4 regions of the Aquamicrobium sp. YD-1-mutant5 genome follow, and region 3 is predicted to be linked to each of the others. Evidence: riboswitches for the same ligand, from Rfam matches in the RefSeq annotation. Region 3 holds a riboswitch; each other region holds the start of a gene.
The links. A riboswitch is a leader RNA that binds a small molecule or an ion and turns the genes downstream of it on or off. The one in region 3 is predicted to bind cobalamin.
Positions count from the first base shown of each region.

Region 1: another riboswitch for cobalamin. It lies ahead of AC5XE7_RS18820 (ABC transporter substrate-binding protein); the one in region 3 lies ahead of AC5XE7_RS16500 (CbtB domain-containing protein).
Region 2: another riboswitch for cobalamin. It lies ahead of AC5XE7_RS10890 (DUF1852 domain-containing protein); the one in region 3 lies ahead of AC5XE7_RS16500 (CbtB domain-containing protein).
Region 4: another riboswitch for cobalamin. It lies ahead of AC5XE7_RS13245 (ribonucleoside-diphosphate reductase subunit alpha); the one in region 3 lies ahead of AC5XE7_RS16500 (CbtB domain-containing protein).

Region 1 is NZ_JCAKKP010000020.1:40,552-44,759, forward strand. It holds gene AC5XE7_RS18810 (ABC transporter ATP-binding protein) at 1-93, opposite strand, end outside; gene AC5XE7_RS18815 (FecCD family ABC transporter permease) at 90-1,145, opposite strand; gene AC5XE7_RS18820 (ABC transporter substrate-binding protein) at 1,142-2,158, opposite strand; cobalamin riboswitch at 2,312-2,515, opposite strand; gene AC5XE7_RS18825 (TonB-dependent receptor domain-containing protein) at 2,801-4,208, opposite strand, start outside.
Region 2 is NZ_JCAKKP010000005.1:198,301-202,508, forward strand. It holds gene AC5XE7_RS10885 (methionine synthase) at 1-589, opposite strand, end outside; gene AC5XE7_RS10890 (DUF1852 domain-containing protein) at 617-1,666, opposite strand; cobalamin riboswitch at 1,765-1,979, opposite strand; gene AC5XE7_RS10895 (outer membrane protein) at 2,229-2,975, opposite strand; gene AC5XE7_RS10900 (HP1242/YdcH family protein) at 3,243-3,476, opposite strand; gene AC5XE7_RS10905 (hypothetical protein) at 3,752-4,208, opposite strand, start outside.
Region 3 is NZ_JCAKKP010000013.1:127,020-131,227, forward strand. It holds gene AC5XE7_RS16480 (isovaleryl-CoA dehydrogenase) at 1-261, opposite strand, end outside; gene AC5XE7_RS16485 (TetR/AcrR family transcriptional regulator) at 230-871, opposite strand; gene AC5XE7_RS16490 (hypothetical protein) at 967-1,599, opposite strand; gene AC5XE7_RS16495 (CbtA family protein) at 1,603-2,337, opposite strand; gene AC5XE7_RS16500 (CbtB domain-containing protein) at 2,350-2,559, opposite strand; adenosylcobalamin (AdoCbl) riboswitch at 2,607-2,688, opposite strand; gene AC5XE7_RS16505 (histidine phosphatase family protein) at 2,758-3,309, shown strand; gene AC5XE7_RS16510 (pyridoxal phosphate-dependent aminotransferase) at 3,320-4,208, opposite strand, start outside.
Region 4 is NZ_JCAKKP010000008.1:115,028-119,235, forward strand. It holds gene AC5XE7_RS13240 (glutamine synthetase family protein) at 1-1,082, shown strand, start outside; cobalamin riboswitch at 1,322-1,540, shown strand; gene AC5XE7_RS13245 (ribonucleoside-diphosphate reductase subunit alpha) at 1,644-4,208, shown strand, end outside.

The DNA.
Region 1 (4,208 bases), on a different contig from region 3:
AAACGTCTCACCCTCGCGCACGGCAAGGTCCACGCCCTGCACGATCCGGAGACGGCGCACGCTCCAGCCGAGATTGCTTGCTTCAAGGATCATGGCCGGCGGCGTCCCCTGAGCAGGATCAGGGCGAAGGCCGGCGCGCCGACCAAAGCCGTGATGACGCCGATCGGCAGCACCTGACCGGGGATCATGGTGCGCGAAAGCACGTCAGCCGCGATGAGGAAGGCAGCGCCCGTCAGCGCCGTCGCCGGCACCAGACGCCCATGGCGTACGCCGACCACGAAACGCGCCGCATGCGGGATGACCAGCCCGACGAAGCCGATGGAGCCGACGATGGAAACCATGACGGCAGTGACCAGCGCGGTCAACCCGATCAGCACGACCTGCACCCTGCGCACGGCAATACCCAGCGAGGCTGCGGAGTCGGCGCCGAAGGCGAAGGCATCGAGCGCGCGCGCATGCCAGACGCAGGCAATCAGCCCGGTCAGGGCGATGGGTACGGCCAGCGTCACATCCGGCCAGCGCACGCCGCTCAGATTGCCGAGCAGCCAGAACATGATGCCGCGCGCCTGCTCGGCATTGGCCGACTTGGTGATGATGAAGGAGGTCAACGCGTTGAAGAGTTGCGAGCCGGCGATGCCCGCCAGAATGATCTGTCCTGTGCCGCGCGTGGAAACGCCGCCGCCCGCCGCCCGTGCCAGAAGGGCAACCAGCAGGAAGGCGGTGACCGCGCCGGCGAAGGCGCCGAGCGACATGGAGACCGCTCCGCCGCCGATACCGGCAATCGTCACCGTCACCGCACCCGTCGAGGCACCGGCGGAGATGCCGAGCAGATAGGGGTCGGCCAGCGCATTGCGCAGCAGCGATTGCAGCACGAGGCCGGACAGCGCCAGCCCCGCGCCGCAGGATGCGGCCACCAGCGCGCGCGGCAGGCGATAGTTCCAGATGATGCCCATATCGATCGGATCGAGCGGATAGGCAGCACCCAGAACCTTGTTGGCCAGCGTCTGCACCACGATGGAGAGCGGAATGGGCGTCTCACCGATGCAGGTGCCGGCAAAGACCGTCCCCGCCATGGCGACGAGCCCCGCAGGCCAGCGCCACCACAGGCGCGCTACGGAATGCCGGCCTGCGGTGGCAATGGTCACCTGGCGATGCCCTGTTCGACCAGCGCGTCCGCCAGCACCTCGATGCCGGAAACCGTGCGCATGGTGGCGTCCATGGCATGGGCATCCATCACCACGATGCGGTTGTTCTTCACCGCGTCCATCTGGCTGGCGACCGGATCGCTCTTCAGAAATTCGAGCTTCTTCTCGAAGTCGTCGGCAGGGAAGCGGCGGCGATCCATTTTGGCGATCACGATCAGCGTCGGGTTGGCCCTGGCGATGGTTTCCCAGCCTACGACCGGCCATTCCTCATCCGATTCCACGATGTTGCGGATGCCGAGCTTGTCGAGCATGTAAGCCGGCCCGCCCTTGCGACCGGCGACATAGGGATCGATGTTCATGTCGGCGCTGGAGAACCAGAACACGGCCGACACGTCCTTGAGATCGAGCGCTTTTGCGCGCTCGACCGCATCCTGCTCGCGCTTGACCAGATCGGCGACGACTTCCTCGCCCTTGTCCTGCACGTCAAAGATTTCGGCAAGTTCGCGCACGCCCTGATGGATGGTTTCGGTCGAGAAGGCGGCGCTGCGGGTGCCGTCGACGCCGACCGAGTTGTCCTTGGCCACGCAATCGGCAGGCATAACATAGGTCGGGATGCCGACCTCGTGGAACTGCTCGCGGGTGGCGACGATGCCTTCCGGCCCGACATGCCAGATGAACTGGATGGCAACGAGGCCGGGCTTCTTCGCCACGACGCTTTCGAAGCTCGGATCGTTGTCGGCGAGGCGCTCCACCTTGTCGTTGATCGTCTTGTACTCCGGCAGAACGTCGGTGAACCAGACGGAGGTGCCGGTCACCTTGTCGCCAAGGCCAAGCGCATAGAGCGCCTCGGTGGCGGCCTGTCCGACGGTTACGCTCGTGGCAGGAGCCTTGTCGAAAGTGATCGTCTCACCGCAGTTTTCCAGCGTGAGCGGGTATCTGGTGGGTTCAGCGGACGCATAGGCGGTGAGCAGCGCAAGGCTGGCGGCGGCAAGTGCCAGACGCGGGAAGGTCATGACGCGAAGTTCTCCGATCGGTTTGCGGCAGGGACCGAAGGCTTCGGGTCGGGACGACAATGGAAAGCCGCGCACCCCGAAGGATACGCAATAGAGCCCGTACAGGCAGGGACGGCTTCATCGACAACCTCTCCCGGGCACCCCGCCCGGCACATTCAGTTCCAGTTGTCGGCAGGTCTCCTGACTGACGGGTCACCGTCCTTTCCCCACCTTCCCGGGCCCGGGGCCCAGTGGCATTTCGGGGAGAGGACTCTACCGCCTACAGTTGCGGGGGCAGTTTCGTTTCACAGGCCTTTTTGAAGCCTGCGGCGAATTCCCTCTTCGTTCCTTGCGGAAACCGACACCTGCTCGTATCTCATGTGCGTCAGGCTTTTCAAGCAATTCGTCGCGCCTTCCCAGAGCCTTTCACGGCCCCTGTTGGGGTAAAATCACAGCTTGCAAGCCCGATCCTGCCTTGACCGATGATGGTGCTGAAAGAGCTGCCGGATGCAGTTGTGGCAGGGAACGAGGCTCTGATGCTCGCGGCCTGTGCGAGCGCCCTGCTGATCTTGCCGCGGGTGGCACGTCCGGCACGGAGACGCCCGATTTGGGCGCCTCCCGCTGCGGTGAAGCCTTCAGGTGTTGTCTCGTGATCTGCTGATCTCAGAACCGGTAGTTCAGACCGACCTTGATCATGTGGAAATCGAGGGCGTTTGAGGCATTGCGGCCGTTCACGGTACTTGAACTGCCCGGATGGTTGGTCGTCGTCGTCTCATAGATGGGCTTTTCATAGGGCGTGCAGAAGCTAGGATCCATGTCGCACAACCACGCCATGCTGGGGTCCTGCGAAGGGTCGACCGTTTCATAGCCGACGACGGTGGTTGTCGAGGTCGTATAATCCTTGCCTGTGCCCGCGCGGGCATTTCTGAACCTGAAATCCTTCTTGCCGAAGCGGCTGTAGGTATAGTCGGCCTTGATCGACCAGTTGTCGTTCAGCGCATATTCGAGGCCGCCACCAATGGTGAAGCCGGCGCGGGTGGCGGCGGCCTTCTCGACGGAGAAAACGGCCGTTTGCGTACCGTTGGGGAGGGTTTCATCGGCCTGGTCGGAAATGTACTGATCGCGCCATTGTGTTTCGCGCGCGAGCGCCAATCCACCCGTGGCATAGGCCATGAAGCGATTGCTGAAAGCGTAGCCGATCTTCGGGCGCAGGCTGGCCATCCAGTCGACGTCGTAGCTCGTATAAGCATCGGCATGCCCCTTGGCCGCCAGCACGGGGTCGGTGGACAGAACCTTCTTCGAGCCGGTGATGTTGTAGGTCTTGCTCCAGTCTCCCTCCAGACCGAGCACCACGCCATTGTCGAGCTGCCAGTTGTAGCCGGCCTGTACGCCGAACATGGCGCCGTTGAGCTTGAGGTCCGCCGATTCACGCGCGGCGATGGTGCTGTCGGAACCGTCGAGCGTCGTCGTGGAGCCCCATGTGCGCCCAAACGCGCCACCGGCATGTACACCGGCATAGAGGCCGCTCCAGTTGATGGCGGCAGCTTCGCCACCGCGCGCCGCGCCGTGGCCGCCCGCCAGCCCGGCAAGCGGATTGCTGAATGGCTGGAAACTCTGCTCGCCACCGAACGATCCCGTCAGGCTCGCATAGAAAGTCCGTCCCGGTCCCGGCTGCGTGACAAGACCGAGCGGATCGACATAGAAGCGGTCGAACAGGTTCTCCACGCGCACCGCGGCGGTCAGGTCCTCGGTGATCTTGTATTCGGCGAAGACATCGACAAGCGTGTAAGGCTTCCAGTCGACAAGGGAGATGAACTCGCTGGCGCCCTGCGCGGTCACGTCGCCATGGCCAATGGCGCGCGGCCCGACATGGGAAATGCGCCCGCCGACCGTGAGCTGGTCCTCCAGCAGCTTCTGCGACAGCGTCAGGTCGACGGTGTATTCGGGCTGCACATGGTTTGTCGCATAGTCGCCATAGAGCGACTTGTTCTCGCAGGTGCCGGCCGTGCGGCAATATTCGACGTTGAGGAAATAGTTGGCCGAGAGATCGGCCGTGAAGCCGCCGATCTCG
Region 2 (4,208 bases), on a different contig from region 3:
GGGTCGCCACCCCCCAGTCATTCACCTCATCAAAGAAGACGTTGAATGCGGGCTCGTCGAACTGGATGATGTCGACGCCGGCAGCCTCCAGTTCCCTGGCTTCCTCATTGAGGGCTTTGGCGAACTCCCAGGCCAGTTTCTCACGACTTTTATAGTGGGCATCATAGAGCGTATCGATCATGGTCATCGGACCGGGCAGAGCCCATTTGATGGGCTGCGTGGTCTGCTGACGCAGGAATTTGGCATCTTCGACAAAAACCGGCTTCTGGCGGGAAACAGCGCCGACGACCGTCGGCACGCTCGCATCATAGCGATTGCGAATTCGGACCGTCTCACGCTTCTCGAAATCGACACCGTTGAGGTTTTCGATAAACGTCGTGACAAAATGCTGGCGCGTTTGCTCGCCGTCGCTGACGATGTCGATACCCGCCTGCCGTTGATCGTCCAGAGATAGGCGCAGAGCGTCCCGTTTGCCCTCGGCCAGTTCCTCGTCCTGCAGCTTCCATGGCGACCAGAGCTTCTCAGGTTCTGCAAGCCAGGAGGGTTTTGGCAGGCTGCCGGCTGTTGATGTAGGCAAGAGCGTTTTCAAGACAGATAACCTTTTGTTTCCGTTCAATCAAAGAGCGTAGCTGGCGGACCACTGTTGAAGAATGGCCCTGTATGGTTTGATGAAGTGCTCTTCGGCAAATTTTCCCTGCTCGATGGCCAGCCGGCTGCGTTCTTCGCGATCATAGACAATTCGGGTCAGCGAATAGTCCTGATGCTTCAGGCTTGGCTGATAGTGTGCCGCAGCAGCAGAATTGGCATTGTAGATCTCGGGCCGATAGATCTTCTGGAAAGTCTCCATCGTGCTGATGGTGCTGATCAGCTCCAGATTGGTGTAGTCACCCAGCAAGTCTCCGACAAAATAGAAGGCCAACGGCGCAACGCTGTTCGGAGGCATGAAATAGCGAACCTTCAACCCCATCTTTTTGAAATACAGATCGGTCGAAGATAGCTCGCCCTGCTGGTACTCAACGCCCAATACAGGATGATGGTTTTCTGTCCGGCGGTATGTCTTGCTGCTTGACGCGCTCAGGCAAATGACCGGAGGCTTGTTGAAATGCTCTTTATAGGCGTTTGAGTTCAGGAAGCACCTGAACAATTTTCCATGAAGGTCACCGAAATCATCGGGGATGCTGAATTCAGCCCGATCCTTGTTATGCGCCGGCAGGAGCACGCTGAAGTCATAGTCCCGCACGTAAGAGGAAAAATTATTCCCTACAATGCCCTCGATGCGCTCATTGGTCTTGTGATCAACGATAATCGTTTTCAATATTTCAATGAGCGGGAAGGCATCGCTGTCGCCTTCATCGCCAATGGTCATCTCAGCCGAAATGATCTCAAGCTCGACAGAATAACGATCGGCTTTGGGGTTGTCCCAATGCGCCAGTGCGTTGAACCTGTTGTCAATCATCCTCAGGGCATTGCGCAGGTTTTCCTGACGGTTCTCGCCCCGGGCCAGATTGGCGAAATTGGTCGTGATACGCGTGCTGTCCGCGGGACGATAATCCTCATCGAAACGAAGGCTCTTGAGGCGAAACGTGAAATCGTGATTCCTCGCGACCGGTCGGCGAGCGACCGACGGCGCCCCCGGGGAGGCATCGGAAATTGCGGTTTGAGACATGACTTACCCCAATAAGTTGGGGGCATGGGTCAGCGGACACATAGCAGGATCGGCCGCGACGCGGTCTCCGCTACGGCACACCGGGACACCCCGCCCGTGGACGTTATTTCGCCAAGGCAGGTCTCCTGGCTCACGGGTCAGCGCTGCTGTCCGTCTTCCCAGGGTTTCACCCCAGTGACATGCTGGACATCAACTCGCCGCTTACAGTTGCGGGGGCAGCTCCGGCTTTCCCGAAAAGACGAGGCACCGGCTTCCCTCTTAGCCCCGGCGCGTTGCGCGCAACGACCGGAGAACCTAGGCACGCGCACCTTCCTGCAATTCCAGTCCGAAGTCAATAGGACATAAAGGAATGCTTATATCTTTAAGTCGCAAATACCAATATCCGGTTCTTCGATGCCGGCATCTGAACAAAAAAAGCCCCGGCTGATTGCCGGGGCTTCGATTTCAGAGCCGTTCAGTGTTTCACGGAGTCATTGAACGGCTCTAAGTCTTTGGTTTGTCGCATTTCCGAACCGGAAAAGTGTTTCCACTTTTCCTGGAAACGCTCCAGAGAGAAACCAGATCAGAACTTGTAGTTGAAGCCAACCCGGACCGTATGGAAGTTGAACTTCCGGTCAATGTTGACATCAGCGCCACCGACGGTGTCCGAGAACACATTCGCCTTGCCGAGATCGGTGTAGAGATATTCCGACTTCACGGTCCAGTTGTCGGTCACGGCATATTCCGCACCCGCACCGACAGTCCAGCCGGTCTTCGTCTTCTTCACGCTTTCATTGAAGGCGGTACCGCCCAGATTGCCCTTGGCATAGCTCTTGGTTTCGCCATAGGCGAGACCACCCGTGGCGTAGACGAGGAAGCGGTCGGTCGCCGTATAACCGAGGCGGGCGCGAACCGTGCCGTACCAGTTCAGTTTCGTGCCGATGGCAGCATCAAGAGCGCCAGCGCCAGGCACATTGACGGAGATATTGGTTTCGCCCTTGACGTTTCCACCCTGGAAATCAGCTTCGACACCATAGACGATCTGATCAGCCTGGAAGTTCCAGCCCGCCTGAACGCCGCCAAGGAAACCGCTGGAGTTCATATTCAGCGAACCGCTGGCCAGTGTACCCGTCGTGTCGGTGACGCTGAACGGATGCTTTGCCTTGCCGCCGCCATAGCCAAGGTTGAAGCCGACATAACCGCCGGTCCAGCTATAGAAGGAAGCCGGAGCCACCGGAGCAGGCTCACTGTAAACAATCGCATCAGCAGCATAAGCGCCACCCGAAGCAAGAATGACAGAAACAGCAGCAAGAGAGAGAACTTTTCTCATGACAAAACCTCTTAGTTGAAATCGTGAAATTAACTTACGATCGTCATCGTAAAATGTCTGTAACATAAAAGACACATTTCGTTATGAAGATCAAAAGTCCATAAAATACAGATATTTGAATAGTTAACAATAAATTAAACATACACAAAACGAAGTGAAGCCACTCAGAGGAAAAAGTTTCTGAGTGGCACCGGATATAATCTTACCATAGGTAAAGATTATGCTTAATTCACCGCCCCACCGGGCATAACCTGCGCTGATTTACTATCAGCTCAGCGCGGAGGCAATTTTGTCCTTGAGAGCAAGGCGGCGGCGGCGCAGTTCCGTTTCGGCATCGTCGCTGATCGTATCGATACGCGTCTCGGACCTGTGTATCTGATCGTTGACGTCGTCATACTCTTCGAGGACACGGGCGAACTCCGGATCCTGTGCCTTGAGAGCATGGATTGCATCCAGCTTGCCGGGGAATTCTTCGCCAAGGGTATGCGGGGTGTTTGACATGTCGCCTCCTGTGGTTTGCTTCCCAAACATAGAAGGTAGGGCGTCGGCCCGGTTGATCAATGTCAAACAAATGGCTGACCCAGCGGAACATCGTATCGCAGGTCACAGCCTTCGCCGTGCGGGGCAGGCCCCCCAATGGCGCATGCAGAATTCCGGGTTGAGAGTTTGCCTTGCCTGTCGGTGATTTCAAAAAAACGCCGTCTTCGCCGCAGCACCAGCCCGCAGGATTGGGCGACTGCTGACGAGGCGGCACAAGATTTTGCGATTGAGCCGTGTCAGTGAACGGTTTCGAGCCCCAGCTTGCGGCGCAGACGCCCGGTCCGCTCCCTGAACATGGCATGGCGCTCGGCTTCACGCGTCGCGGCAAAAACCATCGAGAGCAACTGCTCTTTCTCGGTCTCGTCGAGAAGAGGCTTCAGGAATTCGGCCGTCTTGTCGATGACGGTCGGCACGTCGGCAACCTGATCGCTGGCCCATTTCGCATAGGCGATGGCTTCGTCGAGTTGCTTGTCGCTTCCCGCTATCAGGGCGATCTGCTCGCGCACGCGTGTCTCGATGATATCGGTCACCGGCCGGTCTTCCGCCGCTATCGCCATCACCACGGTGGCGGCAGCCGTAACAGGGTGATCGATGACTGCGACCGGTGCGATGGCGGCCTTCTTGCGCAGCTTGTTGCGCCGCATGTTGCCGCGCACCTTGCCGACGGCATCCGCCACCTCATTGGCGGCGTCG
Region 3 (4,208 bases):
CGAGGCAGAGGCGCGGGAAAGCTCCTCCATCGCCACCACATGGGCCAGATAGCCCATGCCGGTGCCGCCGAAGGCCGGGTTGGCGGTCATGCCAAGCAGGCCGAGCGCGCCCATTTCTCCCCACAGATGGGCCGGGAATTCGTTGCTGCGGTCGATCTCCGCCGCCAGCGGCGCGACCTTTTCCTGTGCGAAGCGGTGAACGAGGTCGCGAAGTGCCGCGACGTCTTCGTCAAGCCCGAAGTCGAGTGCCTGCGTGTACATGCTGTGTCTCCCGGTTCGTGGTCGCCCCGACAAGGCGCATTGTCATGGAAAGATAGGTCTGCGTCACCCCTTCCACCGAAAGCCGCTCATCCGGCCGGAACCAGACGATGACGCCGGTGATCATCTGGATAACCGCCATGGCGGCGAGCCCGATGTCGTCCAGATCGAAGACGCCGGCTTCCGTGCCGTCGCGCAGGATGGCGCGCAGTTCCTTTTCGTAGGAGGTGCGCAGCCGCAGGATGAAGGTCAGCCGTTCGGGTGAGAGGCTGCGCAGCTCCATGTTTGAAATATGGGTCTGCGAGCGCCGCTCGATATGAAAGGCGATGTGGTTCGCCACGAAGGCGGCAAGGCGCGTGGTGGCGTCCGTGGCGGCAGGCCGAGCCTCGCTCCATGCGCCGAGCAATGCCTCCATGTGCTCGCGCATCAGGGTGAACAGCAGGTCTTCCTTGGTGGGAAAGTAGCGGTAGAGCGCCGCCGCCTGAACGCCGACCCGCGCCGCAAGCTGGCGCATGGACACGGCCTCGTAGCCGTGGCGCGCGATCAGATCGACGGCGGCCTCGCGGATCGCCGCTTCCGTTCTCTCGCCATCCGATCCTGCGGTGCGTGCCATCGGGTTCCTCCATCCTCTTAATAAAACGTACGTTCAATTAATTCAAGAGGTGGGCGAGATATTGAATGGCAGGGGATAGCAGGTCGATTGTGAACTCAGTCGCGGTTGTCAGGCCGCGCGCGTCCCTTGCCGAGCACCATTCCTGCCGCGGCAAAGGCCAGCCCCAGTCCGGAAAAGGCGGCGAGACTCGGGAGATGTTTCGGAATGTCGCTCCATACGGGGCGAACCACGCTTGCCGTATCGAAGGTGTCGGCGCTGTATTGGCACAGCACGAAGGAGGATTCCTTGCGTACCATGTCTGCGTCGATGCGCGATACGAGATCTTCCACGGCTGGTTTGTTGGCCGATGTTTCACGCATGTGGGAAAGCAGCTCGCGCGCGGCCGACAGATAGGCGTGGGCGCATTCGTTGAAGGGGCTTTCCTCGTCGGCCAGCGTGCCGGGAACCAGCCCCCACAGGCAATAGGTGTACTGGATGTTGCCGTAGTTCAGCAGGCGCACGAAGGTGTCGTCCACCTGCCGCTCCTGCGCGGCCAGTTTCATGATGTCGCTGCGATAGTCGGCGATCACCGCCATCTGCCCGTGCGACAGGCTGGCGATCGGGATGCCCTTGATTTCTTCCGGGTTGAAGCGTCGGTGCGCTTCGGCCTCGTCGGTGGCAAAACCCGTCGCTGCAAGGGCAAGAACAAGCGCGGCACGCGCCAGAGGAGGGGCGTGCCGCGCCTGCATTTCTCAGGCCGTCCGGCTGCGCTGGCGGGTCGCCAGCGCACGCTCGGCAACCGCGCCGAAGCCGAGCCCGATCACCGTCCACAGCACCGCATGCATGCCGAGCGAGGAGGTGCGGAAATGCCAGATCAGATCGGCCGAATAGCCTTCTGGAATCTCGTTCACCGTCGGCAGCGCATATTGGGCGATGGCGATGATGACGAGGAAGGCGAGTCCGCCGACGATGCCGGCATTCCAGCCGCCCAGCTGGCTCCACAGCCGCCGCGCCAGCGCAACGGCAACTACGGCCGCGATGATCGACACGATCAGCATGACGAAGAACAACTCGGTGCGCTCGCCGATCGTTTCGGGATTGCCGACGGCCGGCGGTGTCGCCGGATATTTCATGGCCGGAGCAATCACCACGGCGATGAAGGCGGCGATCGCCAGCAGACCGGCGGTGGCGCGGGGCGTGAGCGTGACGACACGCCCGTAGACGAAGGCGAAGACCAGCGCGAACAGCCCGCCGATGGCGGCACCGTAGACGACCGACCCGGTCAGCAGGCCAAGTCCGGCCTGGGTTTCGCGGCTGACCAGTTCTTCCTCTTCCTCGGCCGGTTCGCCGGAGGCTGCGGCCGCCGCTTCTTCATAAGCGATGGCAGTGTCAATGTGTGGTTCGCCGAACACGCGGGCAAAACCGAATGCGAACAGACCAGCGAGGACGCCGATCAGCATCCCGCGAAGCAGAAGATTTCCAACCATGGCGCTGTTCTTTCAGTGGCAGGGGAAGCCGAGGAGGTGACGCGCGTCATGAACGAATTCATGCGTGCTCAGGCTTGAGAACAGGGTCGTTGCCCCTTCTTCTGCGCCGATGAAATAGATGCCCAGAATCATGAGCAGGCCGCCGAAAATAGCCCATGGCATGATTTCGCGAACCGGAATCGGAACCGGCCGCACTTCTGGTGCAAAAGTAATGTCGGACATCGTGCTTCTCCCTGGGATCCTGCGTCCCGTTCATGCAAGCTGGGGAGACGAACCAAGGTCTGACTTCCGGCACCCCTGCCGGTCACAGTGGCGCGACCGTGCTGGATTTTCACCAGCTTCCGGATCCGTAACCTTTGCCGAAATTACCCGCCGTCCTGTATGGCTGTCAATTGAACTGAAGGGGAGACGCGAGAGAATATGACAGGACGCCTGACCCTGATTTGTTGTGGCGCGACCGCAGCTTTGCGCCGCAATGCCTTTCATCGCGATGAGCCGCTGGAACAGAAATCGCTCTCTCAGGCGCAAAGGCTGGCCACTCAAATCCCGGGTGCGGACCGCGTCTGGCACGGGCCGGAGTTCAGGGTGCTGGAAACGGCGAATGCTCTGGGCCTGATGGGGGAGCCTGTCGCGGCTCTGGCCGATCAGAATTTTGGCTTCTGGGCTGGCCGCAGGCTTGCTGAACTCGATCCGGCGGAACTTGCGACATGGATGTCCGACCCCGATGTGGCACCGCACGGCGGCGAAACGCTGAACGATCTGCGCCGGCGTATCGCGGCTTTGCTGAAGGAAAACCTCGGCCTTTCGGGGCATACGCTTGCGATCACGCACCCCGCAGTCATTCGTGCTGCCGTCTGCGAAGTGCTTGGCGCGCCATCGCAGGCTTTCCGGGCAGTAGATGTTCAGCCTCTCAGCCTGACACATTTCACCAGCGATGGCCGTCGCTGGGCTCTGCGTATAGTCTCCGGATGAAACGGCAAGCCTATCCTGCGCGAGCAGCGGCCAGTGCTTTCGGCAGTTCCTCGGCCAGAATATCGAGCTCGTGGTCGAGCCCGACGCTGATGCGGACACAGCGATCCAGCCCGGCCACCATCGGCTTGCGGATGAACACCCCGCGCGCCAGCAGGTTCTGGAGCACCTTCAGAGCAAAAGGGCCGTCCGTGCCGCAGTCCACGGCCACGAAATTGGTGGCGGAGGGCAGGGTGTCGAGCCCGTTTTCCGCAGCGATCGCGGCGATGCGCTGCCGTCCGGCTTCCACCTTGCGCACCACCTCTGCCAGCCATGCCTGATCCTTGATCGCGGCCTCGCCCGCGATCTGCGCCATGCGGCTGACGCCATAGTGATTCCGGATCTTCTCGAAGGCGGCGATAACCGTCTCTTCTCCGATGGCATATCCGCAGCGAATGCCGGCAAGCCCGTAAGCCTTGGAGAAGGTGCGCATGCGTACCACGTTGGGGCGCGAAACATCGATTGCCGGCAAGGCGGAAGCTGGCGCCAGCTCGCAATAGGCCTCGTCGAGAATGAACATGGTGGTCTCGGGCAGGGCTTCGACGAAGCGGCTGATCTCGTCGGCATCCCACCAGCTTCCCATCGGATTGTCAGGATTGGAGAGATAGACCAGCCGGGAGTTTTCCCGTCGCACCGCTTCCAGCAACCCGTCAAGATCTTCGCGGTCATTCTTGTATGGCACCGGCACCAGCCTGCCGCCGACGCTGGCAATATGGAAATTGAACGTGGGATAGGCGCCAAGCGACGTCACCACCGGTTCGCCCGCGCCCACATACATGCGCGCGATCAGCCCCAGCAGCCCGTCTATGCCTTCCCCGATCACGATGTTCTCAGGTTTCACGCCATGATGGGCGGCGACCGCG
Region 4 (4,208 bases), on a different contig from region 3:
TGGACTGGACCGCCCATCCCACTGCGCTCATTCCGCTCTGGCTGTCGGATGAAAGCGGCGCGCCCTTCCTTGGTGATCCGCGCCGGGCGCTGGCCCGCATTCTCGACCGCTACAAGGCGCTGAAGCTGACGCCGGTCGTCGCCACCGAGCTGGAGTTTTATCTGGTCGACCCGAAGCCTGCCCGCCCGCGCGGGCCGGTCTCGCCGATCACCGGCCGCCGGCTCGATTCCGACGCGGCCCTTTCCATCGATGAGATCGACGACTTCGAAGGTTTCCTGCACGAAGTCTACGAGGCCTGCCGCCTGCAGGACATTCCCGTCGACTCGGCCATTGCCGAGAACGGGGTCGGCCAGTTCGAGATCAACCTCAACCATGTTCCCGACGCACTGCGCGCCGCCGACGACGCCATACTCTTCAAGCGCACAGTCAAGGGCATCGCGCGCAAGCACGGCTTCATCGCCTCCTTCATGGCGAAGCCCTATGGCAAGCGCTCCGGCAGCGGGTTTCATGTCCATTTCAGCCTGCTCGACGAAGACGGCAACAACGTCTTCGATGACGGCACGCCGCGCGGCTCCGACATATTGCGCCATGCGGTGGGCGGGCAACTCGCCGCCATGGCGGAAAGCACGCTGGTGTTTGCCCCGCACTTCAATTCGTTCCGCCGCCTGCGTCCGAACTCGCATGCGCCAACCGCCGTTGCCTGGGGCTATGAGAACCGCATGGTGGCGATCCGCATCCCCGGCGGTCCAAATGCAGCGCGCCGCATCGAGCATCGCGTGGCCGGGGCCGATGCAAATCCATATCTTGTGCTGGCTGCCATATTGGGGGCCGCGCTCATCGGCATCGAGAAGCAGCTGAACCCCGGGGAACCGGCGACAACCGATGTTTACGAACGCGACATGACCAAGCTGCCGCCCGACTGGGCCTCGGCGATTGCCAGCTTCGAAAACGGAAACCTCGTCGCGGAGATATTTCCGGACGCGCTGCGCGGCTCTCTCGTCGCGTGCAAAAAGCAGGAACTGGAGACCTTCGCCCTGAGGGTCAACAATTTCGAATTCGAGACCTATCTGGAAGCGATCTGATACCAGCCGGCGGCGGATCAATTTCCGCCGCCGCATCTTCCTGTGGTTATACCCGTGTTTCTCGCCGGCAGGGAGTTCCGGACGGCATCAAAATGCGTCAGGAATGCCCCGTTTGCCCGGTCTGGCAAAAAAACTTCCGATGAAGACGTTGTGCACAGGCAGCCTTTGGATTGTGGGCATAAGATAAATTCATCCATCAAATTCAAAATCAACCTGTTGACACCAGAACGGCTCCTGATACTAAATGTAGCCATCATGGTTCCTTTCAGCGCCAATATGGATCTGGAGGGCTAAGAGGGAAGTCGGTGCCCTTGCGAGGAAATCCGACGCTGCCCCCGCAACTGTAAACGGTGAGTCGTTGTCCCTTTTCGTGTCACTGGTGCGTTTCAGGCACCGGGAAGGCCGGACAGCGACGATGAGCCGTGAGCCAGGAGACCTGCCGTGATACTGCACGAAACTCGGGCGGGGTGTCCCGGAGGTGCGCTTGCCCACGTGGCCTGAGCCACGCCATCGGGCATGCGTTGCCGTCAGCTCCCCCGTCCACAGCGCCACGGGGATAAGATGCCGGCGACCACTGCACTCCAGACGAACGGGACCGATGCGGTTCCACCTTCCATAGAAAACGAAGCCCGGACCCCGACGGAGCCCGGCTACCGCATCATCCGCCGCAACGGATCGGTCACGCCCTTCGATCCGACCAAGATCACCGTCGCGCTGACCAAGGCGTTCCTGGCTGTCGAGGGCTCGGTGGCGGCCGGCTCGCGCCGCGTGCACGACGTGGTCAAGGACCTGACCGAGCAGGTCGTGGGCAACCTCACCCGGCGCATCGGCGAAGGCCGCACCTTCCATATCGAAGACGTGCAGGATCAGGTGGAACTGGCACTGATGCGCTCGGAACACCACAAGGTCGCGCGCGCCTATGTTCTCTATCGCGAAGAGCGCGCCCGCGAACGTGCGGCCGCCAAAGCCGCCGCTCCTGAATCCGCCGCGCCGTCGCTCCACGTCACCCGCGCCACCGGCGAAAAGGTTGCGCTGGACGAGGGCCGTTTCCGCCGCATCGTCGAGGAAGCCTGCGAAGGGCTGGAGGCTGTCTCCCCGCAGCCGATCCTCAACGAGGCGCTGCGCAATCTCTATGACGGCATCACCGAGGATGAACTGTCGCTGGCGCCGATCCTTGCCGCGCGCACGCTGGTCGAGACCGAGCCCAACTACAGCTTCGTTTCCGCCCGCCTGCTGCTCGACCGGCTTCGCCGCGAAGCGCTGAGCTTCGTCACCGGCCGCTCCGAGCAGGCCACTCAGGCCGACATGGCCGAGCGCTATGCCACCTATTTCCCGGAATTCATCCGCACCGGCATCGAGGCGGACCTGATCGATCCCGAACTCGGGCGCTTCGACCTCAAGCGCATCGGCGCTGCCCTCAAGGCCGAACGCGACCTGCATTTCCAGTATCTGGGCCTGCAAACGCTTTACGACCGCTATTTCCTGCACACCAAGGGCAAACGCTTCGAGCTGCCGCAGGCGTTCTTCATGCGCGTCGCCATGGGCCTCGCCGCCCGTGAGATCGACCGCGAGGCGCGCGCCATCGAATTCTACAACCTGTTGTCGTCCTTCGACTTCATGTGCTCGACGCCGACCCTGTTCAACTCGGGTACGCTCAGGCCGCAGCTTTCGTCCTGCTTCCTGACCACCATCGGCGACGACCTCGACGCCATCTTCAAGGGCGTGAAGGACAATGCGCTGCTCGCCAAATATTCCGGCGGCCTAGGCAATGACTGGACGCCGGTTCGTGGCCTCGGCGCCCACATCAAGGGCACCAACGGCGAGAGCCAGGGCGTGGTGCCGTTCCTGAAGGTGGCCAACGACACCGCCATCGCCGTCAATCAGGGCGGCAAGCGCAAGGGCGCGGTCTGCGCCTATCTGGAAACATGGCATGTCGACATCGAGGAATTCCTCGACCTGCGCAAGAACACCGGCGACGACCGCCGCCGCACCCATGACATGAACACGGCCAACTGGGTGCCGGACCTGTTCATGGAGCGCGTCGAGGCCGACGGCGAGTGGACGCTGTTCTCGCCCGACGAGGTTCCCGACCTGCACGACCTTTACGGCACAGCCTTCCGTAACGCCTATGAAGCCTATGAGGCCAAGGCCGCGGCCGGCGAACTGCGCGTCTGGCGCAAGATCCGCGCGCTCGACCTGTGGCGCAAGATGCTGACCATGCTGTTCGAGACCGGGCATCCGTGGGTCACGTTCAAGGATCCGTGCAACATCCGTTCGCCGCAGGGCCATGTCGGTGTGGTGCACTCCTCCAACCTGTGCACGGAAATTACCCTCAACACGTCGAAGGACGAGGTTGCTGTGTGCAATCTGGGTTCGATCAACCTTGCCAATCACGTGTCCGAGCAGGGTCTCGACCTCGACCGCCTCGCCCGGACCGTGGGCACGGCGATGCGCATGCTCGACAACGTCATCGACATCAACTTCTACACCATCCCCGAAGCGCGCGCCTCGAACCTGCGCCACCGCCCCGTCGGCCTTGGCCTGATGGGCTTCCAGGACGCGCTGCAGGCGATGCGCATTCCTTATGCTTCGGAAGGGGCTGTCGAATTCGCCGACCGCTCGATGGAAGCGATCAGCTACCACGCGATCTCCGCTTCGGTGGATCTCGCCGCCGAGCGCGGCCGCTATCCGAGCTTCGAGGGCTCGCTGTGGTCGAAGGGCATCCTGCCGATCGACTCCATCAGGTTGCTGGAAGAAGCGCGCCCCGGCGTGGACATGGACTCCACCTTCACCCTCGACTGGGCGAGCCTGCGCGAGCGGGTGAAGGAAACCGGCATGCGCAACTCCAACACCATGGCAATCGCACCGACGGCGACCATCTCCAACATCTGCGGCGTGGCGCAGTCGATCGAGCCCGCCTACCAGAACCTGTTCGTCAAATCGAACATGTCGGGCGACTTCACCGTGGTGAACGCACAGCTCGTCCATGACCTCAAGGCGCGTGGCCTGTGGGACGAGGTGATGGTCTCCGATATGAAGTATTTCGACGGATCGGTGGGCCAGATCGACCGCATCCCCGACGATCTCAAGGCACTCTACGCAACCGCCTTCGAGATCGACTCTTCG